One region of the Micromonospora profundi genome, then DNA from elsewhere that is predicted to be linked to it. Evidence: riboswitches for the same ligand, from Rfam matches in the RefSeq annotation. Region 1 holds a riboswitch; each other region holds the start of a gene.
The links. A riboswitch is a leader RNA that binds a small molecule or an ion and turns the genes downstream of it on or off. The one in region 1 is predicted to bind S-adenosylmethionine.
Positions count from the first base shown of each region.

Region 1 (5,999 bases):
GGATGCTCTGGAGCAGGTGCCGGAAACCGTCCACCCGCTCCACCACCTGGGTGAGGTGGTCGGTGACGTCCCGCAGGTAGCGGCTCAGTTCCTCGTCGGCGCCGTCACCGCCGGCCAGCGCGCCGAGCATTGCCAGCAGCGGTCGGGCCGCCCGCTGGAACTCGATGACCTCCCGGCTGAGCCCGTAGATGCGCCGGCTGGCGTTCGGGTCACCGCCGAAGACCTGCGTCTCGATCTCGTCGATGTCGTTCTCCAGCCCCGCCACCACCGGCGCGTACCCGTCGACGACCTGGTCGAGGACCGCGTACAGGACCGCCTCGGGCCCCTGGGCGAGCATCGGCGCGTCGGCCTCCATCCGTCGCCGCACAGCGGCCAGGTCGGGGGCCTCACCGTGCCGGACCGTCACCACGAAGTCCGGCCCGATGAACAGGTGCAGCTCGGAGAACTCGACCTCTTCCCGCATGTCGTCGTAGCGGGCGGCGCGCAGCACCACGAACAGGGTGTCGCCGTACTGCTCCAGCTTGGGCCGCTGGTGGGCGTTGATCGCGTCCTCGACCGCCAGGTCGTGCAGGCGGAACTCCCGGGCCAGCGAGGTGATCTGGTCGATGTCGGGCCGGTACAACCCGATCCAGGCCATCGCGTCGGTCTGCTCCTGGAGGCAGCGGTACGTGTCGGCGAGACCGTTCGGTGAGGCGAACCGGTGCCCCTGGACGTAGACGGCGCTGTCGACAAGACCGCCGGAGGGCTCCGTGGTCGGCTCCCCCATGGGTGGCACGCCGACGCGGGTCTCGTACTCGTCGAGTTGGCGGCCGAAACCACCGCCCGGGCGAAACCGACGGCCGCCGACCATGACGCGCTCCCTTTTCCGGTGCCGCCCGTCCGGCGGCCTCCCCACCGGGACGCGCTGCTTTCCCCGGGCCCTGCGGCCCGAAACCCTCCGGCGTGCCGCCCGCCGGACGCCCGGCGACCAACGGTTTCGGCGGACGGGCGGCGGTGCGCCGACGGATACTCGCGGTGACCATGGGCGGGACGGGGGTAGCGCCGATGGAGGTCGACAGGCGCGCCGGCCGGCGGACCGACCGGGTGCGACGCTGGCTGCTCGCCGACGCGTCGGAGCGGCCCGTGCCGCAGGGTCTGCACGCCCGCCCACCGGCGCAACGGAACCACCCGTGGTGGAAGGTGATGTGCCTGACCGGCGTCGATTACTTCTCGACGCTCGGCTACCAGCCGGGCATCGCGGCGCTTGCCGCCGGGGCGCTCTCGCCGGTGGCGACCCTTGTGCTGGTGCTCGTGACGGTGCTGGGCGCGCTGCCGGTCTACCGGCGGGTGGCGGTGGACAGCCCGCACGGTGAGGGTTCCATCGCGATGCTGGTACGCCTGCTGAGCTACTGGCCGGGCAAGCTGTTCGTGCTGGTGCTGCTCGGTTTCGCGGCCACCGACTTCATCATCACCATCACCCTGTCCGCCGCCGACGCCACGGCGCACCTCGACGAGAACCCGTTCTGGCCCAGTGGCCTCAAGGGTCACGAGGTGCTGCTCACGCTGCTGCTCGTGGCGCTGCTCGGCGCGGTGTTCCTCAAGGGCTTCGGTGAGGCCGTCGGGATCGCCGTCGTCCTGGTCGCTGTCTACCTGACGTTGAACGCCGTGGTGATCGTCGACGCGCTGTGGCGGGTGGTGACCCATCCGAGTGCGGTCGGGGACTGGACCACAGCCCTGACCACCGGGCACGGCGACCCACTGATGGTCGTCGCGCTGTCCCTGCTGGTGTTTCCGAAGCTGGCGCTGGGCCTCTCTGGCTTCGAGACCGGCGTGGCGGTGATGCCGCACATCCGGGGGGACCGGCGGGACTCGGAGGACCGTCCGCTGGGCCGGATCCGGGGCGCGCGTCGCCTGCTCACCACCGCCGCCGCCACAATGAGCGTCTTCCTGATCACCAGCAGCGTGACCACCACAGTGCTGATTCCGCCCGAGGCGTTCCAGCCGGGTGGTCCGGCGAACGGGCGGGCCCTGGCCTATCTGGCGCACGAGAATCTCGGCCAGGTCTTCGGCACGGCGTACGACCTGTCGACGATCGGGATCCTCTGGTTCGCGGGCGCCTCGGCGATGGCCGGCCTGCTCAACCTGGTGCCCCGCTATCTGCCCCGGTACGGCATGGCGCCGGCCTGGGCGCGGGCGGTCCGGCCGTTGGTGCTGGTGTTCACCGGCGTCGCGTTCCTCATCACGATCATCTTCAGGGCCAGCGTCGACGCGCAGGGCGGCGCGTACGCCACAGGGGTTCTGGTCCTGATCACCTCGGCGTCGACGGCGGTGACCCTCGCGGCACGGCGGCGCGGGCAGCGCGGGCGCATGATCGCGTTCGGAGTCATCGCCGTCGTGTTCGTCTACACAACGGCGGCGAACGTGGTGCAACGCCCCGACGGCGTCAAGATCGCCGCCTGCTTCATCGGTGCGATGATCCTGGTGTCGGCGCTTTCGCGGGTGCTGCGGGCCTTCGAGTTGCGTGTCGACCGGGTCGAGTTGGACCCGCTCGCGACGGCGTTCGTCGCCGAGCGTGCCGGGCGTCGGATCCGCCTCATCGCCCACGAGCCGGGGCGACGCGACCTGGCGGAGTACCGCGACAAGCTGGCGCAGACCATGGCCGACAACGACTTCCCCGACGACAGCGACGTCGTCTTCGTCGAGGTCCACGTCACCGACCCGTCGGATTTCGAGACCGGGCTGCTGGTGCGCGGCAGTGTGGCGCACGACCGCTTCCCGGTGCTCAGCCTGGCCAGTTCGTCGGTGCCCAATGCGCTGGCCGCCCTACTGCTGGAGATCCGCGACCGCAGCGGTCGGCGCCCCCACATCTACTTCGAGTGGACCGAGGGCGGTCCGGCCCGCAACGTCCTGCGCTACCTGGCGTTCGGGCAGGGCGAGATCGCCTCGGTGACCAGGGAGATCCTGCGCCGCCAGGAGCCCGACCCGACGCGCCGGCCGCACGTGCATGCCGGCTGACCAGGCAACGGACGGTGAGCGTGGTCATATCGGCTGGACGGCGGGCCGGGGTCTGCTGCTAGCCTCGGCGCAGGTCATGAGTGCCAGCGCGAAGCCCCGGCTTGCTGGCCGGCAACCCTCCTCCGCGGTGGGGTGCCCCGGGTGAAGACCAGGCACCGGCAGGACGCCGGTGCAAGCGTGGCCTGGCACCCAGGTCAGCACAGACCCGGGAGACCTCTATGCGCATCCTCACCACCGATCCACACGCCGACGGCGCGGACTTCCGCACAGGTCGGGTCACGCCGGTACTGATCCGGCGACGGCACGTGGACATGATGCGGGTGTGCAGCGCCGCCTGTCGCGGCCGCGCAGCGCACTAGCGCACTCCCCCTTTCCAGGAACCACACCAGCGGTACGCCCTCATCGGGCGCACCGTGGGCGGCGCACGTCCACGCCCGCCCCTGACGCGACCTTCGGAGACACTCGTGCGATTCCTTCCTGCCCTGACCCGTGCCGCCGCTGTCGGTGCCGCCGCGATCCTCGCCGCGACCGCCCTCACCGCCTGCGGCTCCGACGACTCCTCGTCCGAGGCCACCGCCAACCCGTACAACCTGGCGCAGCCCGGCGTGCTGCGGGCCGGCACCCTGTCCGACGCGCCGCCGAACGTGTTCCTCAAGGACGGCAAGTTCACGGGCTTCGACAACGACCTGCTCACGGCGGTCGCCGACAAGCTCGGCCTGAAGGTCGAGTTCGTCGGCACCGACTTCTCCGCGCTGCTGTCCCAGGTCAACAACCGCAAGTTCGACGTCGGCAGTTCCTCGATCACCATCACCGAGGCGCGGAAGAAGACAGTCGACTTCGGCAACGGCTACGACTTCAGCTACTTCGGTCTGGACGTTCCGGCCGGCTCGCCGATCACCGGCTTCGACCAGCTCGCCGGCAAGCGGGTCGTCGTGGTGCAGGGCACCGTCCAGGACGACTACGCCACCGGCCAGAAGCTCGACCCGGTCCGCGTGCCGGACTACAACGGCGCGGTCAACCAGCTCAAGGCGGGCACCGCCGACGCGTGGATCGCCCCCGCGGAGATCGGCGACAAGTTGGCCGCCGAGAGCAACGGCAAGATCACCGTGGCGGCGAAGCAGCTCAGCAACTCTCCGACCGCGTACGCGGTGGCCAAGGGCAACGACAAGCTGCGCGAGGCGCTGAACAAGGGCCTCGACGAGGTCATCGCGGACGGCACGTGGAGCCGGTTGCAGGCGCAGTACTACCCGGGCCGGCCGGTTCCGGAGGACTTCAAGCCGGGCAGCGGCACGGTGGCAGTGCCGTCGGCTGCTGCGTCCGCGTCCGCCGCTTCCTGACGGCGTACCGGTGACGAGCGAGCAGGGCGGTAGGAGAGGCGACCGATGGATCCGTTGAGCACCCTGTGGGAGACCTTCTTCGACTGGAGGTCGATGCGCGAGGCACTGCCCGACATGCTGACCGTCGGGCTGCCCAACACCCTGATCCTGGCGGTCTCCGCCGCCCTGCTCGGCTCCGTGCTGGGCCTGCTGCTCGCTGTCGCCGGCATCTCCCGCAGCCGGTGGCTGCGCTGGCCGGCGCGCGTCTACACCGACATCTTCCGCGGGTTGCCGGCGGCGGCCACGATCCTGCTGATCGGCGTCGGGCTCGCCCCGCTGGGAATGGAGATCTGGGGGCCCGACCCCTACCCGCTGGGCATTCTGGCGCTGTCGCTCATCGCGTCGGCGTACATCGGTGAGATCTTCCGCTCGGGCATTCAGTCGGTGGAGGCCGCCCAGTTGGAGGGCGCTCGCGCGCTCGGCTTCTCCTGGGCCGACTCGATGCGGCTGGTGATCATTCCGCAGGGCATCCGGCGGGTCCTGCCCGCCTGGGTCAACCAGCTCATCGCGCTGATCAAGGACTCCAGCCTTGTCTACTTCCTCGGGCTGGTGGCAAGCCAGCGGGAGCTGTTCCGGATCGGGCAGGACTACGCGGCAAACACCGGCAACCAGTCCGCGCTGCTGCTGGCCGGGCTCTTCTACCTGGCGTTGACAGTCCCGCTGACGCACATCGTCAACTGGATCGACCGGCGGCTGCGCCTCGGCCGGCCGGCGACCGCGCCACCAGACGACGACGAGGACGAGCTGGCGCTTGCCGGCATTCCGGAAGGAGACCGCCGATGAGCATCGCGACGACAACCTCGGTCAGCCTCGACGCGCGGGACGTACACCTCGCCTTCGGGCCCACCCGGGTGCTGCGCGGCGTCGACCTGACAGTGCCGCGCGGTGCGACGGCCTGCGTGATCGGGCCCTCCGGTTCGGGCAAGTCCACTCTGCTGCGTACCCTCAACCGGCTCATCGAGCCGGACCGCGGCGACGTGCTGCTGGACGGGCGCAGCGTGCTGGGCGACGACCCGGACGCGCTGCGGCAGCGGGTGGGAATGGTCTTCCAACAGTTCAACCTCTTTCCGCACATGAGCGTGCTGCGCAACATCACCCTCGCACTGCGCCGGCTGCGCAAGCTCAGCGAGGACGAGGCGGTCGCGGTCGCCCGCGCCCAGTTGGAGCTTGTCGGGTTGGCCGGAAAGGCCGACGCCCGGCCGACGCAACTCTCCGGCGGCCAGCAGCAGCGCGTGGCGATCGCCCGGGCGCTGGCCCTGCGCCCCGAGGTGATGCTTTTCGACGAGGCCACCTCGGCGCTCGACCCCGAGCTGGTGAAGGGCGTACTCGGCGTGATGGCCGACCTCTCCGCCGGCGGAATGACGATGGTGGTGGTCACCCACGAGATGGGCTTCGCCCGGCAGGTCGCCGACACCGTCGCCTTCATGGACCGGGGCGTGGTGCTGGAGGCCGGCCCACCGGAGAGGATCTTCGAGGGGGCCGAGCATCCACGGCTGCGCCGGTTCCTCGACCAGGTGCTCTGAGCCGCGCTCGACCAGGTGCTCTGAGCCGCGCCCCGCAGGGCAGCGTCAGTCCTCGGGGCCGCGCCCCAGCAGCCGGATCTCCTCGTTGTCGAGCGTGGCCTGCAAC
Region 1 covers NZ_JAATJK010000001.1:3,931,072-3,937,070, forward strand. The annotation lists gene corA (magnesium/cobalt transporter CorA) at 1-850, opposite strand, end outside; gene F4558_RS17205 (APC family permease) at 1,045-2,994, shown strand; SAM riboswitch class IV at 3,067-3,178, shown strand; gene F4558_RS17210 (ABC transporter substrate-binding protein) at 3,459-4,331, shown strand; gene F4558_RS17215 (amino acid ABC transporter permease) at 4,377-5,153, shown strand; gene F4558_RS17220 (amino acid ABC transporter ATP-binding protein) at 5,156-5,893, shown strand; gene F4558_RS17225 (Na+/H+ antiporter) at 5,939-5,999, opposite strand, start outside.

Region 2 (5,999 bases), 560 kb from region 1:
CGACCGCAAAAGCCAGTCCGACCTGGCGGTGCTGGACTTCGTCAACGACGCCGAGGACATCAAGGAGTCCTTCCGCCCGTACTTCGAGGAAGCTGCCACCCTGCCCTCGGACCCCAACCTGCTCTACACCGCGCAGAGCAGGGTAATGTCCGCGCCGGTTCTCGTCGACGAGGAGATGCAGGCGTTCGCGGCGGCTTACCTGGCTGCCCAGCGGCAGGCCGCAGGTAACACGGCGAAGTGGGAGAAGCTCCACGCCGAGCTGTACCGACATCTCGATCCTGCGGTGACCCGCTTCGCCGACCTACTCAACGGCGACGAGGAAGACGACCAGGAGACGGCTGAGGCACTCCGGGCCGACCTGAACGACTACGTCCGCAAGTACAGCTTCCTCTCCGGCATCGTCACGTACATCGACGCTGAGCTTGAGCGCCTCTACCTCTATGGGCGGCACCTCCTCAATCGGCTGCCCCGTGGTGAGGACGGCGGCGTGGACGTCGGCGAGATCGACCTCAGCCATCTTCGAGTGGAGAAGACCGGTGAGCACGATGTCAGCCTCGTCCCCGAGGGGCCGGCCGACATGAAGGGCTTCGGCGACGGATCCGGCGGTGCGAAGGAGTCGGAGAAGTCGCTGCTGTCGGAGCTCATCGACCGGTTCAACCAGAAGTACGGGACCGAGTTCACCGAGCAGGATGTCATCAAGCCCTTCAACGAGGCGCTAGCCGACCCGAAGGTGCGGCTGGCCGCCGTCGCCAACGACGAGGAGAACTTCGGCCACGTCTTTGACCCGGTCTTCGAGGACAAGATGATGGATCACTTCGACAGCACCGCCGACCTGGGGCGTAAGTACTTCGACCCGCAGCAGAACTTCCGCAGCTCGCTCAACCGCAGCGCCCGCAGCGCCGCCTGGCGGCTGATCCGCCGGCAGGAGGGAGTCGTCGACGACGAGGTGGCCTGACCCACTGACGCCGTCGCGGCGCCAACGTGACACGCCGCGGCGGCAACCCTGGACGATGATCGGTTCGACCGCAACACTGACCATCTGACTGGGACAGTCGCAGGGGTGGAGGCAACGGTGCGGGCAGAGCCGATCGCCGGTCGATACGAGCGGGTCGAGGAGATCGGCTCCGGCGGCATGGGGCACGTCTGGCGCGGCTACGACAGCGTCCTCGACCGCGAGGTCGCCATCAAACTCATCCGCGTCGAGGCCGTGCAAACCCCGCAGCAGGCGGAAGAGTTCGCCAAGCGATTCCGCCGCGAGGCCCGCGTCACCGCACGCATCCAACACCACGGCGTGCCCCAGGTGTACGACGCGGTCCTCGACCGCTCCTACGACCGGCTCTACCTGGTGATGGAGTTCGTCCGTGGCACCGCCCTGCGGGCCTTTATCGACCCACAGCATCCGCTGCCGGTTACCTGGGCCGCCGCTATCGCCGCGCAGATCTGCACCGTCCTCTCCCACGCCCACGCCATCCCCGTCGTGCACCGCGACCTCAAACCCGACAACGTCCTGGTCACCGCGGATGGGGCGATCAAGCTCCTCGACTTCGGCATCGCCGCCATCCTGCGCACCGACGTCACCCGCCTCACCGCAACCGGCAGCGCCCTCGGCACTCACCACTACATGCCGCCCGAGCAGATCCAGAACGCACAGATCACGCCGCAAAGCGACCTGTACGCCCTGGGCTGCGTGCTGCACGAACTCCTCGCCGGGCAGCGGGTCTTCGCCGGCGGCAGCGACTTCGAACTGTGGCACCAGCACGTCACCGAGCCGCCACCACCTCTACGGACGCTCCGCCACGACGTGCCCGCAGCGATCGAGGAGCTGGTCCTCGATCTGCTGGCCAAGGCCCCAGAGGACCGGCCGGCGGACGCCTACGACGTCTACGAGCGGCTGCTGCCCTTCCTGCCCCTACCTGGATCGGCACCGCCCGCCTCCGAGCGCGCGAGCAGCACGATGCCCGACCCGACGCTGGTGTACCGCCGACCCAATGCGCCCCGCCGCCGACCCGCACCCGCTCCCGTGGTCCCGGCGCCGCGCAGTGGCACGTCGAGCGCCGATCCGGCGGCGATCCTGCGGACCGAGGTTCGAGACGCGATCAAGGCTGCCGTTGCCCAATCCGACGAGCTGCTGGACGACGAGCGGTTCGCCCAGGCTGCCGAGGTGCTCGAGGGTGTGATCGGACCCGCCAGCGAGGCGCTCGGTGCTGAAAGTCCACGGGTGCTGGGTCTGCGATCACGGCGAGCGGCCATTCTCATCATCGGCGGGGACTTCCGGCGCGCGCTGCCGGAGTTCGACGCCCTCGCCGCCGCATACACCCGTACCGCTGGCCCCACCAGCGAGGACGCGTTGGAATGCCTGCGGCAGGCAGCCCATTGCCGGGCGGAACTCGGCCAGGCCACCACAGCCCTGCGCCAGTTCCGGCAGGTGCTGACGCACGTACGCGCCGCCTCCGGCGACGTCTCCCCCACCGCTCTCGACCTACGTTTCAACATCGGCATACTGCTGGTCTCCGAAGACAAGGCCGCCGAGGCCGCAGACGAGCTCCAACCGCTGCACGACGACCTCTGCGTCGTCTACGGCCCAGACCATGAGCTGACCCGGGAAGTGGCCGACCTGCTTGCCCGGCTCAGACTCGCCGCCGACTGATAGTTCCGCCACCACCGTTGGCTCAGGTCTCCCCCCGCGGGATTGCTCCCGGCCTCGATGATCTCTATGCTTCCTGGGCGTCAAGAGTGGTCAGCGTCAAGCCTCCCGGCTTGCTGACCCGGCAACCGCGCCACCCGCGCACGGTGCCTCCGGGGGAAGACCAGGTCGACCGCAAGCTGCGGCACGGCAAGAGCGGGTGCCTCATGGCACCGGGAGAGCGAGTTCACCGTGCCGTTCAACGAGCTGGACCTGGCCGCCTTCGCGGTCTGCCTGACCTGCGGGCACCTTCGCGACGGTGCCCCGCGCGAGCAGCGGTGCCGGTGCCAGCCCCGTACGCCGGAGTGGGAGCAGCAGTGGCAGGGCCAGGACATCCCTGGTGACCTCGACCTGTGTGTGTTGTGCGTCCGGGACACGGTGATCACCCGAACCCGGTGGTCGTGGCTGGCCTGCGAAACCTGCCGACACGTCTCGCAGCTCGTCGGCGAATGGTACGGCCACCGTGCTGCACTGCCGCTGGGCCGGCACTCGCTCATGAACGGCGACGTGGTTCAGCCGCCGACGGCCGCGAACACCGAGGTCGCTGCCTCGCTGGTGACTTCCGCGCGGCGTGGTAACGAGCTGCGCGAGTGGCAGCAGGTGGAGTTCGACCGGCTCGCCGAGCCACTACGCCCAGTCGGCCCAAGTGTGCCGCTGGTCGAGTGGCAGCGACGGTGGTCGCCGTCGCTCGGAGCAAGCGTCGACGCTTTCGACCGCTACGGCGTCATGCCCGTCCCCCACGACCTCAGCAGCCTCCGGCAGGCGCAGAACGAATTCTTGGCCACCGCTCGTTGATCGCCAGTCCAGCCGGCTGCTGTTGGTGGTAACCGATCTCGCCAACAGCAGCCGGCTGGTCATCGCCCATCGACGGTCCGGTGATAACGGGCAGCTCGGATGCCGCGCCGTTCGATAGCATCCGGCCATGATGGACAGTGGCGGGCAGCGAAGTCGGTGCCCGGTGGTCGAAGCATGACCATCATCAGTGGTTGGCCGGCGCTGACCGTGGCATTGAGCAACAGAGCCTCGCCAGCGAGGTTGTTCATTCAGGAGCGGTTCGGCCGCTGGCAGGACCTGCAGGCACGGTATCGGGAATCCGTGGGCTCCCTTGTCGTGCCTGGGAGTCAGGCAAACCCTGGCACCATCGGCTCGGCCTTCGACTGGATGGTGCGCTTCATGCTGCATCCCAGACCGGATCTGCGCTTGGCACTGCTCGGCGCGCGCACTCCCCCACTCCGGCACGCGGTCGACGAACTGGCGCGCACGCTGGATTACTCCCGAAGCGGCGACAGCGTGGGGACCTCCCGGTTCACCGGGCCGGCCGCAGGCAGCGAAGCCGACCATCAACTCGTTGCCCGGGCGTGCTGGGCGCTGGCGCTCCTCACCGACCTGTACCGGGTCGGTTCCACACCCGGATCCCCGTTGATGGCCCTGGCCCCAAGGTCCATCACCGCCGGGAAGCTACTTGATCTCGCTCCACCCGCGGCCCTCGACGAGCTCCAGGCATTGCGCGCCTTCGCCGAGCGGAGCCTCCTGCCGTCCCTGTCGGCGCGGCATGGCGCGTGGGCCCTCGGGCCGACCTTCGCCGGGTCATCGTTGATGAACGCCGACGCCGATCTGATCGCCGCAGGTCTGCTGCTCGACCTCAAGACGGGCCTCGGCAGCAAGCGCCGCGCCGGGACGCGGCGGTCCTCATTGGAAGCGCCGACCATCATGCAGCTGCTCGGCTACGTACTGCTGGACTTCGCTGACGAGTTCGCCATCGAAGCCGTCGGCGTTTACAACGCCCGCTATGCACACCTGACGACGTGGCGCCTACCGGAACTCCTGGCTGAGTTGGCGGGCCGGCCCGTTGATCTAAGGGAGGAACGTGTGGCCTTCCATCAGCTGCTCGCCAGGGACGACCACGTTACTCCTCGCGTCGGAGACCATCTATGTAGCCCTGGATGAGGGCGGACGCGTCGCGGTAATCGAGGTCGAAGAACTCGCGGTCCTTGCGCACCCGATAGGGCGCCAATCGATCGTGCAGCTCGGCCTCCACCGACGGAGCATCCGCGACCACCCACAAAGCGCGCACGCCATACGGGATAACGACGCCGGTCGCCCGATTGATCTCCCTCACCCGCTCCTCAACGGTCCGCTCGGTGTAGCCAATCTTCAGCATCCGAGGCTGCTCGCGAGTCGACAGCACGTAGATGTAGCCAGCTCCTCGCGGTTCACGCGGCTGTTCCCCGACGAGTCCGGCCAGATGGACCTGCACGTCCGCGTCAATCAGGAGCGTGAGCTGCTTCGCAACGGTTGCATCGTCGCCATCCCTGATCGCGCTCCGTAGGCGACCGAACGCATCACCAGCTTGTAGGCAGCGCTTACGTCCAGGGCGGCCCAGCTGTTGCCACACGGTGAACCAGTCCCACTGGTCCTGCTTGTGACAGCGCGAGTAGAGCCCCTTGACTTCCGACAGGGCCTCCAGCAGTGACGGGCTGGACTCAATCGGGCCGTTCTGCAGGTAGCTCAGCACGGCCGCTACCGACTGACGTCGTTTCTGCTGGACCTCGGGCTTGACGGGGGCCATCCCGAAGCCCCACTTCTGCACGACCTGCACGCGATGGTCTCGAACTGGAGATGCCACGACCGCCTCCTCCTCCCGTAGCTTCATGCGCCGTCGGATGCGGCGATCCCGGCCACCTCAGCAGCGGCCGGAATGAGCGGGAAGAGTATCCAACACGACTCGCTGGCCGCCGAGCCGGAGCCCGTGCGGAAGGCCGCCCGCCTGCGAAGGAACACGCGACTACAGGCCGAGAGAGCGGAGCGGGCAAGATGACCCTCTGCGTGGTCTCCGGCCCTACCCGCGAGGAGACTCGGGCGGTCGCCCACGTGCTGGCCCGCGTCCGGCCCGCCGGGCCGGAAGTAGGTGACAATGGCATCCTGTTTCACCGCCATGAATCATCACGACGGATCGCTGGCGGCGTCGCCCGAGGAGGAGTCCGTGGAGTTGGCACCAGAATCTGATGCCGTCTCTGCGGCCAGCGCCGTTCGCGCGTCAATCGGCTTCGACCAGCTACGCAAGGTCGGGGATGCGCTGTACTGGCTGGAGTCCCGTCCGAGCTCCGGGAGCGGCCCGACCCTTGTGCGGTGGTCGGCAGACGACGGCGTGGCCGACGTAACTCCATCGCGTTTCGCCGTGACCAGCAGTGTGCACGCCTACGGCGGTGGTACGTACGCCCCGAGCAGCGACGAGGTGTGGTGCGCCGGCGCGAACGGCCTCTACCGGGTAACCGAAGGCCACGTCCGCCTGATGGTGGAGGACTCGTCGTCGTTC
Region 2 covers NZ_JAATJK010000001.1:3,374,557-3,380,555, forward strand. The annotation lists gene F4558_RS14720 (type I restriction endonuclease subunit R) at 1-955, shown strand, start outside; gene F4558_RS14725 (serine/threonine-protein kinase) at 1,073-2,647, shown strand; SAM riboswitch class IV at 2,726-2,846, shown strand; gene F4558_RS14730 (hypothetical protein) at 2,876-3,478, shown strand; gene F4558_RS14735 (hypothetical protein) at 3,653-4,630, shown strand; gene F4558_RS14740 (GIY-YIG nuclease family protein) at 4,590-5,309, opposite strand; gene F4558_RS14745 (S9 family peptidase) at 5,862-5,999, shown strand, end outside.
Region 2: linked by a shared signal. The riboswitch ahead of F4558_RS14730 (hypothetical protein) and the one ahead of F4558_RS17210 (ABC transporter substrate-binding protein) in region 1 are both predicted to bind S-adenosylmethionine.

Region 3 (5,999 bases), 2.5 Mb from region 1:
GCGGTGGTGGTGAACAAGGGCCGGATCGTGGCGTCCGGGCCGGTGGAGGAGATCGTGGGGGAGTCGCCGAGCGTGCTGTTCGATGTCAGCGACCCGGTGGCGGCGCGGCAGGTGCTGGACGGCCTGCACGGCGTACGGGTGCTGCCGGAGAGCGACGGGCAGTTGGTGGTCGACACCAACGGCACGGCCCGCAGCGAGGTGGTGGCCGAGCTGGTACGCGCCGGCATCGGAGTGGACCGGGTGGTGCCCCGGCGCCGCCTGGAGGACGCGTTCCTCGCCCTGGTGGGCGAGAACTCTCGGGGAAGCGGTGACCGGTGATGGCTGGCTCTTCCGTCGACACGCCGTCGGGCGTCACCGATCCGGCCGGTGCGGCCCGGGGCTACCGGCCGTCGGCCACCATGCCGTTCGCTGCGGAGTTCCGCCGGCAGGCGTCCCGGCGGCGCACCCAGCTGGCGCTCGGGTTCATGGTGCTGCTGCCGCTGATCATCCTGATCGCGTTCCAGTTCGACTCGGGCGGTGACGACGACAACGGCCGCAACGAGTTCTCCAGCCTGGTCGAGCTGGCCACCTCGGGCGGGCTCAACTTCACCCTGTTCTCGATCTTCGTGTCGGCGTCGTTCCTGCTGGTGGTGGTCGTCGCGCTGTTCTGCGGCGACACGGTGGCCAGCGAGGCGAGCTGGGGGAGTCTGCGCTACCTGCTGGCCGTCCCTGTGCCCCGTGCCCGGCTGCTCACGGTGAAGCTCGTGGTCGCGCTCGCGTACTCGGGGCTGGCCCTGCTCCTGCTGGCCGGCACCGCGCTGGTGGCCGGCACCCTGCGCTACGGCTGGTCGCCGCTGCGCAGCACTGTCGCCGCCGAGCTGGAGCCGACCGAGGGGCTGCTCCGGCTGCTCGCCGTGCTCGGCTACCTGGCGGTCGTACTCCTGGTGGTGGCGGGGCTGGCGTTCCTGCTGTCGGTGACGACGGACGCCGCGCTCGGCGCTGTCGGTGGCGCCGTGCTGCTGTGGATCCTGTCCAGCATCCTGGACCAGATCACCGCCCTGGGGGCTCTGCGCGACTTCCTGCCCACCCACTTCAGCACCGCCTGGTTGGGGCTGCTCTCCACCCCGGTGCAGACCGACGACGTGGTGCGCGGCTGCATCTCGGCGATTTGCTACGCGACGCTGTTCTGGGGGCTGGCGTTCTGGCGGTTCACCCGCAAGGACATCACGTCGTAGCGGCCACCTGACGCCACCGCTCGATCGACTCGCTTCCTGGGGCGTCGGTCGGGTGGGATGCGCGATTTCCGGGAAGCCGGAAACGTGCCGCCGCAACTATCGACGAGGCCGACAGGGTGTACGGACCGCGCGCGGAGCGGTACCGTCGGTTGCGGGAGCGCTCCCACAGGAGGCGATCACGCCCGGCTTGTTCCGAGCAGGGATTTTCCCACTAGCAAGGAATCTATTAACTTCGATGGATTCATGCTCCATGATGGGTGGTATCGATATCCATCTATGGGAGGTTCCATGAACGTCTCTCGGCTCGGCGGGCCGATCCTGTCCCTGTTCCGCATCGTGACCGGCCTGCTGTTCGCGCTGCACGGCCTGTCCTCGATCTTCGGGTTGTTCGGCGGCAACCCCGTGACCGGCAAGGCGATACCCCTCGGCACGTGGCCAGGCTGGTGGGCCGCGCTGATTCAGCTGATCTGCGGTGCGCTGGTGCTTGTCGGTCTCTTCACCCGACCGGCCGCGATTCTCGCCTCCGGTTCGATGGCGTACGCCTACTTCGTCGTGCACCAGCCGGACGGCCTGCTGCCGCTACAGAACGGCGGTGAGTTGTCCGCGCTCTTCTGCTGGTCCTTCCTGCTGGTCGCGGTGCTCGGCCCAGGCTCCTGGGCGCTCGACTCGCTGTTGGCCCGGCGTCGCCCCGCCACTCTGACCGCGCCGATCGCCGAGCCCACTTCGGTACCGGTCTGACCGCACTCCCACCGCGCGTCGCCGGGGCCTCGACGAGGCGGCCCCGGCGACGCGCCGTGCTCGTCACCCGTCCTGGCCTGGTCGGTTAGCTCACAGCGTGGGATCAGCGCTGGATGCGACGGCCGCCGGTGCCTAGAATCGGCGGCACAACTGAATACCTCATCCAGAGGGGCTGAGGGATACGGCCCGACGACGCCCCGGCAACCACCCCGCGCGCTCACCGCTGAGCGACCCGTGGGGCAGGTGCCAATTCCGTCCCTGCCGCACCGTGCGATGCGGGGAAAGATGAGAGGACTCTCGACATGACGTCGACGCTCGCCGCCTCCGGCATCGACACCTCCGCCAGCCCCGCCCGCGCCCTGGTCTGCCGCGCCTGTTCGGCCCGCTACCCGCTCGCCGCGCAGCACGCCTGCTACGAGTGTTTCGGCCCGCTGGAGGTCGACTACGACACCGCCGCCCTAGCCACCGTCACCCGCGAGCAGATCGAGGCCGGCCCGAACAACATCTGGCGGTACGCCGCGCTGCTGCCCGCCGGTCAGGACCCGGCCACCCGGGTCACCGTCAACCCCGGTCTGACGCCGCTGGTGGCGGCCCCGCACCTCGCCGCCGAGCTGGGCATCACCGCGCCGCTCTGGGTCAAGGACGACAGCGCCAATCCCACCCACTCGTTCAAGGACCGGGTCGTGTCGGTGGCGCTCACCGCCGCCAAGGCGCTCGGCTTCACCCGGTTCGCCTGCGCGTCGACAGGCAACCTGGCCAACTCGGTGGCCGCGCACGCCGCCCGGGCCGGGGTGCCCTCGATTGTCTTCATCCCCAGCGACCTGGAACAGGGCAAGGTCATCACCACCGCCGTCTACGGCGGCGAACTCGTCGCCATCGACGGCTCGTACGACGACGTGAACAGGCTCTGCGGCGAGCTGGTCGAGACCGACGAGTTCGAGGACACCGCGTTCGTCAACGTCAACGTCCGGCCGTACTACGCGGAGGGCTCCAAGACCCTCGGCTACGAGGTCGCCGAACAGCTCGGCTGGCGGATCCCCGCCCAGGTGGTCATCCCGATGGCCAGCGGCGAGCTGCTCACCAAGATTGACAAGGCGTTCTCCGAGCTTGTCGAGATCGGCCTGGTCGAGGCGCCGGCCGGTGGCTGGAAGGTCTTCGGCGCCCAGTCGGCCGGCTGCAACCCGATCGCCTCGGCGCTGCACGCCGACACCGACACCATCACCCCGGTCAAGCCGACAGGCATCGCCAAGTCCCTCAACATCGGTGACCCGGCCGCCGGCCTCTACGCGCTGGAGGCGGTCCGTCGCACCGGCGGCTGGATGGAGTACGTCGACGACGACGAGATCCGTGCCGGCATCCGCGACCTGGCCCGCACCACCGGGGTCTTCGCCGAGACCGCGGGTGGCGTCACCGTGGCGGTACTGCGCAAGCTTGTCGAGTCCGGTCGGCTCGACCCGACGGCCGAGACTGTCGTGTTCAACACCGGCGAAGGGCTGAAGACCATCGACGCCGTGGCCGGTCAGGTCGGCCCGACCCACCACATCAAGCCCTCTCTGCGCGCCGCCCGCGACGCCGGTCTCCTCGGCTGACGTCCACCGCCGGTCGGGGGCGGGGGATCGCCCGGACGGGGGATCGGGCCGATCCGCCCTGTAACTGGCTTTTCGCAGTGAGTGTAGAAAACCCGCCGCTGCGGACTTGACGACAGGAACCGGACGGCGCAAGATGCTCCGTGCGGGAGGGCATTTCGCCGGAGACTTTTGAAGTTCTTGCGACCCAACGCCGGAGGCGTTGTGCGAGTGTCCCTCCCGACCACGTCCGATCGGGCCACCGGATTAATTCGGTGGCCCGATCGCTTTTCCCGGTGACAGGCTCGCCGGCATGAGCATCACGATCGCGTCCTTCGACGGCGCCGACCGGGCCGCTGTCGACGAGGCGTACCGGATCGGCGCGGCCGCCAACGACGTCGACATGCCGGACTTCCCGCCGTTCTGCCGGCGTCGCTTCGACGCGCTGTTCCACACGCCGATGCCCGGCACCGAGTCGCTCTGGGCGCTGGCCCGGCTGGACGGCGTACCGGCCGGCTACCTGCAACTGGACCTGCCCCAGCTCGACAACACCGACAACGCGACAGTCGAGCTGACGGTGCATCCCGAGCTGCGGCGTCGCGGCGTCGGCCGGGCACTGCACGAGTACGGGGTACGCCTGCTGCGCGAGCACGGACGCAAGCGGGTGGTCGGGATGACCGTCTCCACGATGCCCGACGGGCCGCCCCGATCAGTGGCGGGTGACGCGTTCGCCGCCACGATAGGAGCCCAGGCCGCGCTTGTCGACGTGCGTCGCCGACTCGACATCGACAGCATCGACCGGGTCGCGCTGCGCGCTGCGCTCGCCGAGGCCCACACCATGGCCGAGGGCTATCAGTCCGTCACCTGGCAGGGTGCGACCCCGACGGAGTACCTGGCGGACATCGCCTATCTGGACGGCCGACTGCTCATCGACGCGCCAATGGGCGACGTGCAGTGGGAGCCGGAGCAGGTCGACGCCGAACGCATCCGGGGCACCGACCGGGCGTTGGAGGCCAGGGGCCGGCGGCGCTACCACCTCGGGATGCGACACGAGGCGTCCGGTCGGCTTGTCGCCTGGACCCTGCTCGACGTGGGCGCCAGCGCAGACTGGCACGCCTTCCAGCAGATCACCATCGTCGACCCCGCTCACCGTGGGCACCGGCTCGGTCTGCTCGCCAAGATCGAAAATCTGCATCACCTGCTCACCCACGAGCCGGCGGTACGCGTCGTCGACACCTTCAACGCGGCAAGCAACAGTTACATGGTGGCGATCAACGAGCGGCTCGGCTTCCGCCCGGTGGACTCCTGGAACAACTGGCAGCTCACCCTCTGACGGGCGATCGGCGCTACTGCTCGCGCGGGGTCCTCAGGCATGATGGCGGCATGACGGAGACCCCGCATCCCCTGTACGACAGGCACGCCGACACCCTCAACCGTGCGCTGACCGCGATCACGGAGCGGGGCTACTGGTCCGCGTACCCAGAATCCCCAAGCCCCCGGGTGTACGGCGAGACCGCCGCCGCCGACGGCAAGGCCGCCTTCGAGGCGTACCTCGGTGGGGACTTCCCCCTCGACCAGCCCGGCACGGGCCGGCGGATCGCCACCGAGGCGAGCCCGTTCGGTGTGGAGTTGGCCGTGCGCTACCCGCACGCCGGCACCGACGAGCTGATCAGGGCTGCCTCGACGGCGCTGCCGGCCTGGCGTGACGCCGGCCCGCAGGCCCGGGTGGGCGTCTGCCTGGAGATCCTCGACCGGTTGCACAAGCACATCTTCGAGCTTGCCAACGCTGTGCAGTTCACCAGCGGGCAGGCGTTCGTGATGGCCTTCCAGGCCGGCGGCGCGCACGCGCTGGACCGGGCGCTGGAGTCGCTGGCGTACGCGTACGCCGAGATGACCCGGCACCCGCAGACGGCCGGTTGGGAGAAGCCCGCGGGCAAGGGCGACCCGCTGCGGATGACGAAGACCTTCCACGTGGTGCCCCGTGGAGTGGCGCTGGTGATCGGCTGCAACACCTTCCCGACGTGGAACTCGTACCCCGGGCTGTTCGCCTCGCTCGTCACCGGCAACCCGGTGATCGTCAAGCCGCACCCGCGCGCGGTGCTGCCCCTGGCCGTCACAGTGAAGTACGCCCGGGAGGTGCTCGCCGAGGCCGGCTTCGACCCGAACCTGATCCTGCTGGCCGCCGAGGCGCCCGGCGAAAAGCTAGCCAGCGACCTGGCCCTGCACCGGTCCATGAAGATCGTCGACTTCACCGGGTCCACTGAGTACGGCGACTGGCTGGAGACGCACGCCCGGCAGGCGTCGGTCTACACCGAGAAGGCCGGGCTGAACACGGTGGTGATCGACTCCACCGACGACTTCGCCGGCATGTGCCGCAACCTCGGCTTCACGCTGACCCTCTACAGCGGCCAGATGTGCACCACCTCGCAGAACATCCTCATCCCGGCCGGTGGCATCGAGACCGACCAGGGCCACAAGAGCT
Region 3 covers NZ_JAATJK010000001.1:6,455,548-6,461,546, forward strand. The annotation lists gene F4558_RS28895 (alpha/beta fold hydrolase) at 1-318, shown strand, start outside; gene F4558_RS28900 (ABC transporter permease) at 318-1,214, shown strand; gene F4558_RS28905 (DoxX family protein) at 1,503-1,952, shown strand; SAM riboswitch class I at 2,109-2,244, shown strand; gene thrC (threonine synthase) at 2,255-3,541, shown strand; gene F4558_RS28915 (GNAT family N-acetyltransferase) at 3,831-4,850, shown strand; gene paaN (phenylacetic acid degradation protein PaaN) at 4,901-5,999, shown strand, end outside.
Region 3: linked by a shared signal. The riboswitch ahead of thrC (threonine synthase) and the one ahead of F4558_RS17210 (ABC transporter substrate-binding protein) in region 1 are both predicted to bind S-adenosylmethionine.